3 linked regions of the Cryptosporangium aurantiacum genome follow. The protein of the gene in region 2 interacts with the protein of the main gene of each other region in a pairwise test. Links are inferred from orthologs where the notes say so. Each region holds a gene or a part of one and is shown on either strand. Other genes may lie near its edges.

Evidence for each region.
Region 1: the proteins of dnaE (region 2) and rplL interact in binary tests that used the Escherichia coli proteins (3 or more experiments, as listed by UniProt). The link is inferred for Cryptosporangium aurantiacum from one-to-one orthologs.
Region 3: the proteins of dnaE (region 2) and BUB75_RS01595 interact in binary tests that used the Escherichia coli proteins (3 or more experiments, as listed by UniProt). The link is inferred for Cryptosporangium aurantiacum from one-to-one orthologs.

Annotation. Positions count from the first base shown.
Region 1 is NZ_FRCS01000005.1:550,879-553,959, forward strand. The notes cover bases 1-2,934. They hold rplL (50S ribosomal protein L7/L12), read right to left. Parts: upstream 1,696-2,934; coding sequence 1,306-1,695; downstream 1-1,305. Other genes in these bases: BUB75_RS20205 (GDP-L-fucose synthase family protein), read left to right, coding at 1-189; BUB75_RS20210 (WecB/TagA/CpsF family glycosyltransferase), read left to right, coding at 362-1,138; rplJ (50S ribosomal protein L10), read right to left, coding at 1,786-2,358; rplA (50S ribosomal protein L1), read right to left, coding at 2,852-2,934. Also shown: more of rplA, read right to left, coding at 2,935-3,081. UniProt on the Escherichia coli protein: The binding site for several of the GTPase factors involved in protein synthesis (IF-2, EF-Tu, EF-G and RF3). Is thus essential for accurate translation.
Region 2 is NZ_FRCS01000010.1:207,978-212,238, forward strand. What follows is about bases 100-4,213. They hold dnaE (DNA polymerase III subunit alpha), read right to left. Parts: upstream 3,846-4,213; coding sequence 300-3,845; downstream 100-299. Other genes in these bases: BUB75_RS29595 (DUF6300 family protein), read right to left, coding at 100-303; BUB75_RS48220 (serine/threonine-protein kinase), read left to right, coding at 4,157-4,213. Also shown: more of BUB75_RS29595, read right to left, coding at 1-99; more of BUB75_RS48220, read left to right, coding at 4,214-4,261. UniProt on the Escherichia coli protein: DNA polymerase III is a complex, multichain enzyme responsible for most of the replicative synthesis in bacteria. This DNA polymerase also exhibits 3' to 5' exonuclease activity. The alpha chain is the DNA polymerase catalytic subunit.
Region 3 is NZ_FRCS01000001.1:366,184-369,288, forward strand. The notes cover bases 97-3,054. They hold BUB75_RS01595 (pyridoxal phosphate-dependent aminotransferase), read right to left. Parts: upstream 2,227-3,054; coding sequence 967-2,226; downstream 97-966. Other genes in these bases: BUB75_RS01585 (M15 family metallopeptidase), read left to right, coding at 97-230; BUB75_RS01590 (murein hydrolase activator EnvC family protein), read right to left, coding at 212-904; BUB75_RS46015 (hypothetical protein), read right to left, coding at 2,611-2,763. In the rest of the region: more of BUB75_RS01585, read left to right, coding at 1-96. UniProt on the Escherichia coli protein: Shows aminotransferase activity with methionine and histidine as substrates, and to a lesser extent also with phenylalanine.

The sequences.
Region 1 (3,081 bases), on a different replicon or contig from region 2:
ATCGCCGACGTCGTCGGCTACACCGGCGAGTTCACGCACGACACCTCGAAGCCCGACGGAACGCCCCGCAAGGTCCTCGACGTCTCCCGGATCAAGGCCCTGGGCTGGGAGCCCACTGTGGAGCTCTGTGACGGTATCCGCAGCGTCTACGAGTGGTTCCTCACCCACCAGACCACTTTCCGCCACTGATTCATATCGACGCCTGCAGGGCGCGCGCCGGTCGCTTCCGCGTCCGGCGCGCGGTTCGTCCACCGAGTCGTCCCGCTCGTTCGTGCGTGGCGCTCGCCCAGCCTCCGGTCGCTGGGGGTGTGCAGGGTTGCTGATTTCGGGTGGCGCGGCGGTGAACACTAAGCTCGCGGGCATGAGCACGTCTACGCGACCGGGCACGTTCGTGTGCTGCGGCGTCCGCATCGAAGCACTCACCCGCGAGCCCGCGGCGGCGCTGGTCGTCGACTCGCACTACGGGCAGGCGCGCCGCACCCACCTGTGCAACGCGTACACGCTCTCGCTCGCGGTGCGCGACCCGGAGTACCGCGCGCTGCTCAACGCCGCCGACGTCAACTTCGCCGACGGGCACTACGTGGCGATGGTCGGGCGGCGTCGTGGGTTTCCGGACATGGCCGCACGGGTCTACGGCCCCGACCTGATGGCCGACACCATCGACCAGGGGCGGGCCCGAGGGCTGAAGCACTACCTCTACGGGGCGTCGCCCTCGACGGTGACCGCGCTCGCCGAGAAGCTCGCCGAGCGGTTCCCCGGCGCGGAGTTCGTCGGCGTGGAGTCACCACCGTTCCGGCCGCTCTCCCCGGAGGAGGCGGACGACCTTGTCGCGCGGGTGGCCGAGGCCAAGCCGGACGTGTTCTGGGTGGGTCTCGGGACTCCGCGCCAGGACAAGTTCGTCGCCGACTACACGGCGCGGCTGAACTGCACGGTCGTCCCGGTCGGTGCGGCGTTCGACTTCCACGCCGGAAACAAGCCGTCGGCGCCGGAGTTCCTACAGCGCCACGGCATGGAGTGGGCATACCGCTTCGCCACGGAGCCCCGCCGTCTCTGGAAGCGCTACCTGGTCGGCAACCCGGTCTTCATCTACGGCGCCCTCACCGACCGCTTCCGGACGGCCCGGTCAGAACGGCGCTGACAGGCGAGCGCGAGGCCTTGAGTCACAGCCAGGACGCGACGGCCTCGCGCTCGACTGCCAGCGCCGCCCTGACCGGGCTCCAGGTCAGTACCAAAGCAAAGCGCCCGCCCCCATTGGGGGCGGGCGCTTCGTGTGTCAGTGGCGGCCGACGCTCGCGCCGGCACGGATCACTTGACGGAGACGGTGGCGCCAGCGGCCTCGAGCTGGGCCTTCGCCTTGTCCGCGGTCTCCTTGTTGGCCTTCTCCAGGACCGGCTTCGGCGCGCCGTCGACCAGGTCCTTGGCCTCCTTCAGGCCGAGGTTGGTGAGGGCACGCACCTCCTTGATGACCTGGATCTTCTTGTCGCCGGCGCCCTCGAGAATGACGTCGAACTCGTCCTTGTCCGGCTCGGCCTCGGCGGCAGCGCCGGGGCCGGCCGGGCCGGCAACGGCGACGGCGGCCGGAGCGGCAGCCTTGACGTCGAAGGTGTCCTCGAAGAGCTTCACGAACTCGGAGAGCTCGATCAGCGTCATCTCCTTGAACGCGTCGAGCAGCTCGTCGGTGCTGAGCTTCGCCATGTCAGGCGTTTCCTTTCATCGGGGTGCCAGGGGGTCACCCCAGCGCGTATGTGAGTGCGGCGAGGCTGATCAGCCCCAACGCGGGGACGATCAGGCTTCGGCCGAAGCCTCGGCAGCGGGAGCGTCGGCGCCGCCCTCGGCAGCCTTCTTCTCCTGCAGGGCCTGGGCGAGCCGGGCCAACTGGGTCGGCAGCGCGTTGAACGTCGCGGCAGCCTGCGCCATCTTGGCCTGCATGGCACCCGCGAGCTTCGCGAGCAGAACCTCGCGCGACTCCAGGTCGGCCAGCTTGGTGATGTCCTCGGCGCTCAGCTTGCGACCGTCGAGCACGCCACCCTTGACCACCAGCAGCGGGTTGGCCTTGGCGAAGTCCCGCAGGCCCTTGGCGGCCTCGACCGGGTCACCCTTGACGAACGCGATCGCGGTCGGACCGGTCAGCAGCTCGTCGATGTCGGTGATACCGGCATCACGTGCGGCGATCTTCGCGAGCGTGTTCTTCGTGACCGCGTAGGTCGTCTCGCGACCGAGCGAACGACGCAGCGTGGTCATCTGCGCCATCGTCAGTCCGCGGTACTCGGTGAGCACCGCCGCCGCCGAGTCGCGGAAACCGCCGGTCAGCTCAGCCACCGCGGCCGCCTTGTCGGGGCGGGCCTGAGTGTCAGCCATGGGCCTCCTCTCTCGTAACTCGGGCTGGTCGTACCTGCCTGAAACGAGAGACGCCCCGGCGCAGGGCGCACGGGGCAGCACACAAGCCATTCGCGCAGAGATCTGCACGGGACCTACGGCGACCGTCCGGCCTGCGCGGGTCGCCCGCGCGAGGCGGGACCTTCGGCCGTACCGAGCGAACTCAGCACAGCGACCAGCGGTCTTCGGTGGATGTCATCGACCAGAATACGTGCGCCATCCGGTATCAGCAAAACGCGTTCCCCGCGTCACAGGGAACAGCGGACAAGAGGGGGCGTCGTCCGTGTTGCGCGCCGAGGAGCGCACTCGGCGACGCCCCCTCCGGCTCGGCCCACCCTTCGATCGCCAAGTTACCAGCCCACTCCGCGATGGCAGTGTGCGCGAGACGCAATGCCCCCATTCATCCCTCAGCCGGACGACGAACGAGGCGGCCCCCATCGGGAGCCGCCTCGTCGTGATGCGGGATGACCGAGCGTCAGGCAGACGTCGCAGCGTCCTCTTCGGTGAGGTTGCGCGACCGGTTCGGGTCGACCGGGATGCCCGGGCCCATGGTGGTCGTGAACGTCACCTTCTTGAGGTACTTGCCCTTCGCGGCGCTCGGCTTGGCGCGGTTGATCTCGTCGAGCGCGGCCGCGTAGTTCTCGACCAGCTTCGTGTCGTCGAAGCTCGCCTTGCCGATGACGAGGTGCAGGTTCGACTGCTTGT
Region 2 (4,261 bases):
CCCCACCGTCTCGACCCACGGCAGCAGCAGCGCGGCCAACTCCTCGACCTGGGCAGCGGTGTTGATGCGGCCGTGCACCGCGAACCACATCACGACCGGACCACCCGTCGGATGGTCGAGGTCGCACGCCGCGCACAGCACTGCCCTCCCCGCCGAGCTCGCCTCATCAGGGCACAGATCGACCGCGAGCAGCGCCGGCCCGGAGCACCGGGGGCACCTGGCCACGTCTGATGAACTCTTTTCAACCTCACCTGTTTCCGCAGGCTGAGCGCCGCCCGCAGGGGTCGGTCGAAAAGAATTCACTCGATCGCCGCCGGTCCGAGTAGTTGCTTCAGATCGGCCATCAGCGCCGGGGTCGGGGTGACCCGGACATTGTCGCCGAGCTTCCAGCGAGTGGCGCGTGCCTTGTGCTGCAGTTTGAGGTGCACCTCGGTCGTCCCGGGGTGGATCGACAGCGTCTCGCGCAGCTGGGCCACCAGCTGGTCGTTGACCCGGTTCGCGGAGAGCAGGATGACGACCGGCTTCTCCGAGTCGGCCTCGCCCAGGTCGAGCAGCGCCAGGTCCTGCGCGAGCAGCTGCGGCTGGTCCTCCCGCTTGTCGAGCCGCCCCTTCACCAGCACCATCGCGTCCTCGACCAGGTGCTGGCCGACGAGTTCGTAGGTGGCCGGGAAGAACCGGACCTCGATACCGCCTTCGAGGTCCTCCAGGCGCGCGCTGGCCCACAGCTTGCCCTGCTTGGTCACCCGCTTCTGCAGCCCGGAGAGCAGGCCGCCGACCGCCACCTGCCTGCCGTCGGGGTAGTCGTCGCCGACCAGCGCGGAGATCGGGCAGTCGACCTTCGCCGCCAACAGGTGCTCGACCCCGGAGAGCGGGTGGTCGGACACGTAGAGACCCAGCATCTCCCGCTCGGTCGCCAGCTTTTCGTTCTTGGGCCACTCGTCGGTGCTGATTGGGGGCGTGAACGCCACGCTGAGGTCCTCGCCGCCGCTGTCGCCCCCGAACCCGGACCCGAACAGGTCGAACTGGCCGACCGCCTCGCTCTTCTTGATCTCGGCGAACGACTCGACCGCGGCCTCGTGCACCGCGAGCAGACCCTTCCGGGTGTGCATCAGCGAGTCGAACGCACCGGCCTTGATCAGCGCGTCGACGACCTTCTTGTTGCAGACGATCGCCGGCGTCTTCTTGAGGAAGTCGTAGAAGTCCTTGTACGCGCCCTTCTCGCCGCGCGCCGCGATGATCGCGTCGACCGCGTTCGCGCCCACGTTCCGGACGCCGGCCAGGCCGAAGCGGATGTCGGTGCCACGCGGGGTGAAGTTCGCGTCGGACTCGTTGACGTCCGGCGGGAAGACCTTGATGCCCATCTTGCGGCACTCGTTGAGATAGACCGCCATCTTGTCTTTGTCGTCGCGGACCGACGTCAGCAGTGCCGCCATGTACGCCGCGGGGTAGTTGGCCTTGAGGTACCCGGTCCAGTACGAGACCAGCCCGTACCCGGCGGTGTGAGCCTTGTTGAACGCGTAGTCGGAGAACGGGACCAGGACGTCCCAGAGTGCCTTGATCGCCGCGTCGGAGTAGCCGTTCTGCTTCATGCCCTCGGAGAACGGCTTGAACTCCTTGTCGAGGATCTCCTTCTTCTTCTTGCCCATCGCGCGCCGGAGCAGGTCGGCGTTGCCGAGCGTGTACCCGGCGACCTTCTGCGCGATCGACATGACCTGCTCCTGGTACACGATCAGGCCGTGCGTCGTGTCCAGGATCTCGGCGAGCGGCTCGGCCAGCTCCGGGTGGATCGGGGTCTTCTCCTGCTGGCCGGTCTTGCGCAGCGCGTAGTTGATGTGCGAGTTCGCGCCCATCGGGCCCGGCCGGTACAGCGCGAGCACCGCGGAGATGTCTTCGAAGTTGTCCGGCCGCATCAGCCGCAGCAGCGACCGCATCGGCCCGCCGTCGAGCTGGAAGACGCCGAGCGTGTCGCCGCGCGCGAGCAGCTCGTAGGTCGCCGGGTCGTCCAGCGGCAGATCGAGTAGGTCGATGTCCGGGCCGCCGTCGGCGACGATCGCCTTGAGGCAGTCGTCCAGGACCGTGAGGTTCCGCAGGCCCAGGAAGTCCATCTTCAGCAGGCCGAGCGTCTCGCAGGTCGGGTAGTCGAACTGCGTGATGATCGCGCCGTCGGAGGCCCGCATCCAGACCGGGATGTGATCGGTCAGCGGCTCGGCCGACATGATCACGCCGGCGGCGTGCACACCGGCCTGCCGGATCAGCCCTTCCAGGCCACGGGCGGTGTCGATGACCTTCTTGACGTCCGGGTCGCTCTCGTAGAGTCCGCGGATCTCACCGGCCTCGTTGTACCGCTTGTGGCTGGGGTCGAAGATGCCCGAGAGCGGGATGTCCTTCCCCATCACCGCGGGCGGCATCGCCTTGGTGATCCGGTCGCCGACCGCGTACGGGTAGCCGAGGACGCGTGCCGAGTCCTTGATCGCAGCCTTGGCCTTGATCGTGCCGTACGTGACGATCTGGGCGACCTTGTCGGCGCCCCACTTCTCGGTGACGTACCGGATGACGTCACCGCGCCGACGCTCGTCGAAGTCGATGTCGATATCGGGCATCGAGACGCGGTCGGGGTTGAGGAACCGCTCGAAGATCAGGCCGTGCGGCAGCGGGTCGAGGTCGGTGATGCCCATCGCGAACGCGACCATCGAACCGGCTGCCGAACCACGCCCGGGGCCGACCCGGATGCCGTTGGCCTTCGACCAGTTGATGAAGTCGGCCGTGACCAGGAAGTACGACGGGAAGCCCATCTGCAGGATGACGCCGATCTCGTACTCGGCCTGCTTGCGGTGCTGCTCGTCGTAACCGTTCGGGAAGCGGCGCTTCATCCCCTCCCAGACCTCGTGCCGGAACCAGCTCTCCTCGGTCTCGCCCTCCGGGACCGGGAACTTCGGCATCAGGTTCTTCTTGACGAACATGCCGGCCGTGTCGACCTTCTCGGCGATCGCCAGCGTGTTGCGGCACCCCTCCTGCCACGCGTCGGAGGAGTCGATGCCGTACATCTCCGCAGCCGACTTCAGGTAGTACCCGGTGCCGTCGAACTGGAAGGTCGGCGCGGCGAGCGTCGAGCCGGTCTGGACACACAGCAGGGCGGCGTGCGAGGTGGCCTCGGACTCGTGCGTGTAGTGCGAGTCGTTGGTGACGACCGGCGGGATGCCGAGCTCTTTGCCGATCCGGAGCAGACCGTCGCGGACCTGGCGCTCGATGTGGAGGCCGTGGTCCATCAGCTCGAGGTAGAAGTGCTCCTTGCCGAAGATGTCCTGGTACTTGCCTGCCGCCGCGCGCGCCTCGTCGTAGTGGCCGAGCCGGAGCCGGGTCTGCACCTCACCGGAGGGACACCCGGTCGTGGCCATCAAACCCTTCGAGTGCTCGGCGAGCAGCTCGGCGTCCATCCGCGGCCACTTGACGAAGTAGCCCTCGGTGTAGGCGCGCGAGGAGAGCTGGAGCAGGTTGTGCAGCCCGTCGTTGTTGCGGGCCCACATCGTCATGTGCGTGTACGAGCCCGAGCCGGAGACGTCGTCGCTCTTCTGGTCGGGGCGGCCCCACTGGATGCGCTTCTTGTCGTACCGGCTCGCGGGCGCGATGTAGGCCTCGGTGCCGATGATCGGTGTGATGCCGGCCGCGGTGGCCTTGGTGAAGAAGTCGTACGCACCGTAGGTGTTGCCGTGGTCGGTCATCGCGACCGCGCCCATCCCGAGCCGCTCGGCCTCGGCGAACATCTCTTTCAGGCGCGCCGCTCCGTCAAGCATCGAATACTCAGTGTGCACATGCAGGTGGACGAATCCATCGGCGGCGCCGGGCATCGGGAGAGCGCCTCCTGGGGCGGGAGTGGCGGGGAGCACCAAGCACCCTACCCGCCTCGCGCGCGGCTCGGGACCAGCGACGCCGAGGTGTGGACAACCGCCCTGACCGGCCGAGGAACGGTTACACCGTCCGGTGGAACGGCGATGTCAACGAACGGCTGAGGTGTCGTATCGGGGGTGGGATCGCGCTCTGTGACCGGTGCCGTCGACGGTCGGGCGAGCGGCGCTCTGGCCGGGCCGTTCCTTACGGTGTGTGATGTTCCGATGCTTTCGCCGGTAACTGCCTGCGCCGGTGCAGTACCTTGGCGCTCATGTGGCAGCAGGGCGACCACCAGGCCGAGTCGGCCCTGCTCGGCGCCGAGATTCGGAGTGTGCGCACTGAGCTCGACGAGGTGACCGCGCGCCAGCGTGGCGCG
Region 3 (3,105 bases), on a different replicon or contig from region 2:
ACGCCAGCCCGGTCGCGAGCGCGAACCGCTGCTACACGGCGGCGCCGGACATCCCGCTAGCGGCCGCGGCGAACCGGCGCCTGCTCGTCACCGCGCTGCGGGAGGCCGGTTTGGTCAACTATCCCACCGAATGGTGGCACTGGTCCTACGGCGACCGGTACTGGGCGTACTCGACCGGCACCAGCGCTCGGTACGCGCCGCTGAGCACCGATCAGGTCGTCACCGGGTAGAGCCGCACCGCGCCCGGACCGAGCAGCGTCAGCGGATCGCGGTAGACGCCGTCCACGATCAGCCCCCAGTGCAGGCATGCGGCCTGCGCGCAGCCGAGGTGCCCGGCCTCCAGCCGCCCGAGTGGTGTGCCGGCGACCACCCGATCGCCGGCCCGTACCACTGCCCGCACCGGCTCGTACGTCGTGCGGACGCCGTCGGAGTGCGTGACGCTGACGACGCCGCGGCCACCGACCGGCCCCGCGAACCGGACCACACCGGCGCCCGCCGCGCGGACCGTCGCGCCCGGAGCTGCGGCCAGATCGACGCCGCGATGGCCAGGTCCGTACGGATCGGCGGGCAGGTCGAACCGCCGGACAACCCGAGGCGCACCCTCCAGCGGCCACCGCCACCCACCCCGCCCCGACTCCGGCACACCCGGCACGCGCGGCCCCGCACCCGGCCCGGTCGCCACGGTGCCCGGCCCGGCCGCCACGGTGCCTGGCCCGGTCGCCACGGTGCCCGGCCCGGCCGCCAGGGCGGCTGGTTCGCTCGGCTTCGCTGCTGGCCCGGCGCCGAGCACCCCGGTGGGAACCGCCACGGCTCCCGCCGGCACCGCGGCCCCCACGGCGACCGCTAGCGCTACCCCTGCCAGCGCCCGACGCAGCGCTCGCCCGGCGTCCCCATTGCAGTGCATGAACGCGAGCGTGCCCACCACGGTCCGCCGACACCAGCGGCCATCGGGCCGCTGTGGATAACTCAGCGCGCCCAGGCGCCCGGCTGCTCCACGGTGCCCGGAATGCGGCGCGGCGCGGGCTCGACCACCGGACCGCCGTCCCGCAGACCCTCCAACCGCCGCACCGCCTCCTGCAGGACGTTGTCCTGCTTGCAGAACGCGAACCGCACCAGCGACGCGCCCGGCACGACGTCGTGCGCCTCCTGGTCGTAGAACACGCCGACCGGCACCGCCACCACGCCCGCCCGCTCGGGCAGCGCGCGGCAGAACGCGATGCCGTCCTCGCCGCCGAGGGGGGCGGCGTCCGCGGTGACGAAGTACGTCCCGGCCGGGATGTGGACGTCGAAACCGGCCGCGACCAGCCCCTGGCAGAGCAGGTCACGCTTGGCGCGCAGGTCGGAGGCTAGCGAGGTGAAGTAGTCGCGCGGCAGTCCGAGCGCGGCGGCGACGGCAGGCTGGAACGGCGCCGCGTTGGTGAACGTGAGGAACTGTTTCACCCGCGCGACGGCGGCGACCAGGTCGGGTGCGGCGCAGATCCAGCCGACCTTCCAGCCGGTGGCGCTGAACGTCTTGCCGGCCGACGAGATCGTGACCGTGCGGTCGCGCATCCCCGGCAGCGTCGCCAGCGGGACGTGCTCGCCGTGGAAGACGATGTGCTCGTACACCTCGTCGGTGACCGCGATCAGGTCGTGCTGAACGCACAGCCGGGCGACCTCGGCGAGTTCGTGCCGGTCGAAGACCGCGCCGGTCGGGTTGTGCGGCGAGTTGATCAGGATGACGCGGGTGCGCGGGGTGATCGACGCGGCGAGCGCGGCGGTGTCGAGGCGGTAGTCCGGAGGTCGCAGCGTCACCGGACGGCGCACCGCACCGGCCAGCGCGATCACCGCCGCGTACGAGTCGTAGTACGGCTCGACGCAGAGCACCTCGTCACCGGGTTCGCACAGCCCGAGCAGCGTCGCGGCGATCGCTTCGGTGGCGCCGGCGGTGACCAGGATCTCGGTGTCCGGGTCGAAGTCGAGGCCGTACCAGTCGCCCTGGTGGCGCGCGATCGCAGTGCGCAGGTCGGGCGTGCCGGGGCCGGGCGCGTACTGGTTCTGCCCGGACTGGATCGCGTTCACCGCGGTCCGCAGCATCAGGCCGGGGCCGTCGGTGTCCGGGAAGCCCTGCCCGAGGTTGATCGCGCCGGTGCGAGTCGCCAGCGCGGTCATCTCGCTGAAGATCGTGGTGCCGAAGCCGCGCATTCGGGTGATGCCGCGGCGGGTCTCGTTGCCGGCAGGGGTCATGACCCCAGACCGTAACCGGTGTCTTTCCTGCTCAGAAAAGAGGGCGGGGTTTTTGGCCCACCATATCTTGACTTAAGGTCCGGATAAATCGTGGGTCGAATAGGGTCAAAGTTGGCTAACTTGGTACATCTGTGCGACGAGTGACGCCGGGTCGGGCGCCGGGCGTCGAAGGAGAACTCGGTAACGTCTGCTGCGGCGTGCGGCACGCGCCACAGCGGGAGGAGCGCCGATGGTCGAGAATCCGTCGTCAACGGACGAGCCGGGCGACGCAGCGGCCGTCCCGAAGAAGTCGACGCGTCCTCGGACGTCGGCCGCGAGGAAGGCTCCTGCGGTGCGCTCCCGAAGCACTGGTGGTCGGGCGTCCGGCGCGCGCAAGCCAACTGCTCAGGTGGACGCCCCGGTCGCGGACCAAACCCCGACGCCGACCACCGCAGCGGTCTTACCCGCGGCAGAGCCGTCCGGGGAGGCCACGACGCTTTCGCTGACGCCGATCGAGGTGGAGGTCCCGACGGCGGCGCCGGAGCCGGTGGCCCCCATGGCACCGATCGAGGCCGCCGCGACGCCGGCCGAGGTGGCCGGGACTGGGGTGGCCGGGACTGGGGTGGCCGGGACTGGGGTGGCCGGGACTGGGGTGGCCGGGACTGGGGTGGCCGGGACTGGGGTGGCCGGGACTGTGCCGCCCGCGGCCGAGGCGGCCGGGACTGGGGTGGCCGGGACTGTGCCGCCCGCGGCCGAGGCGGCCGGGACAGGGGCGGCCGCGACTGTGAGGCCGGCGGCCGAGGCGGCCCGGCCAGCCTCGAGTGCGCCCGAGCCGATCGCGGCTGAGGTTGCGTCGGCCGGGGCAGCGGCGGCCGGGGCGGCGGAGGCCAGGACCTCGGC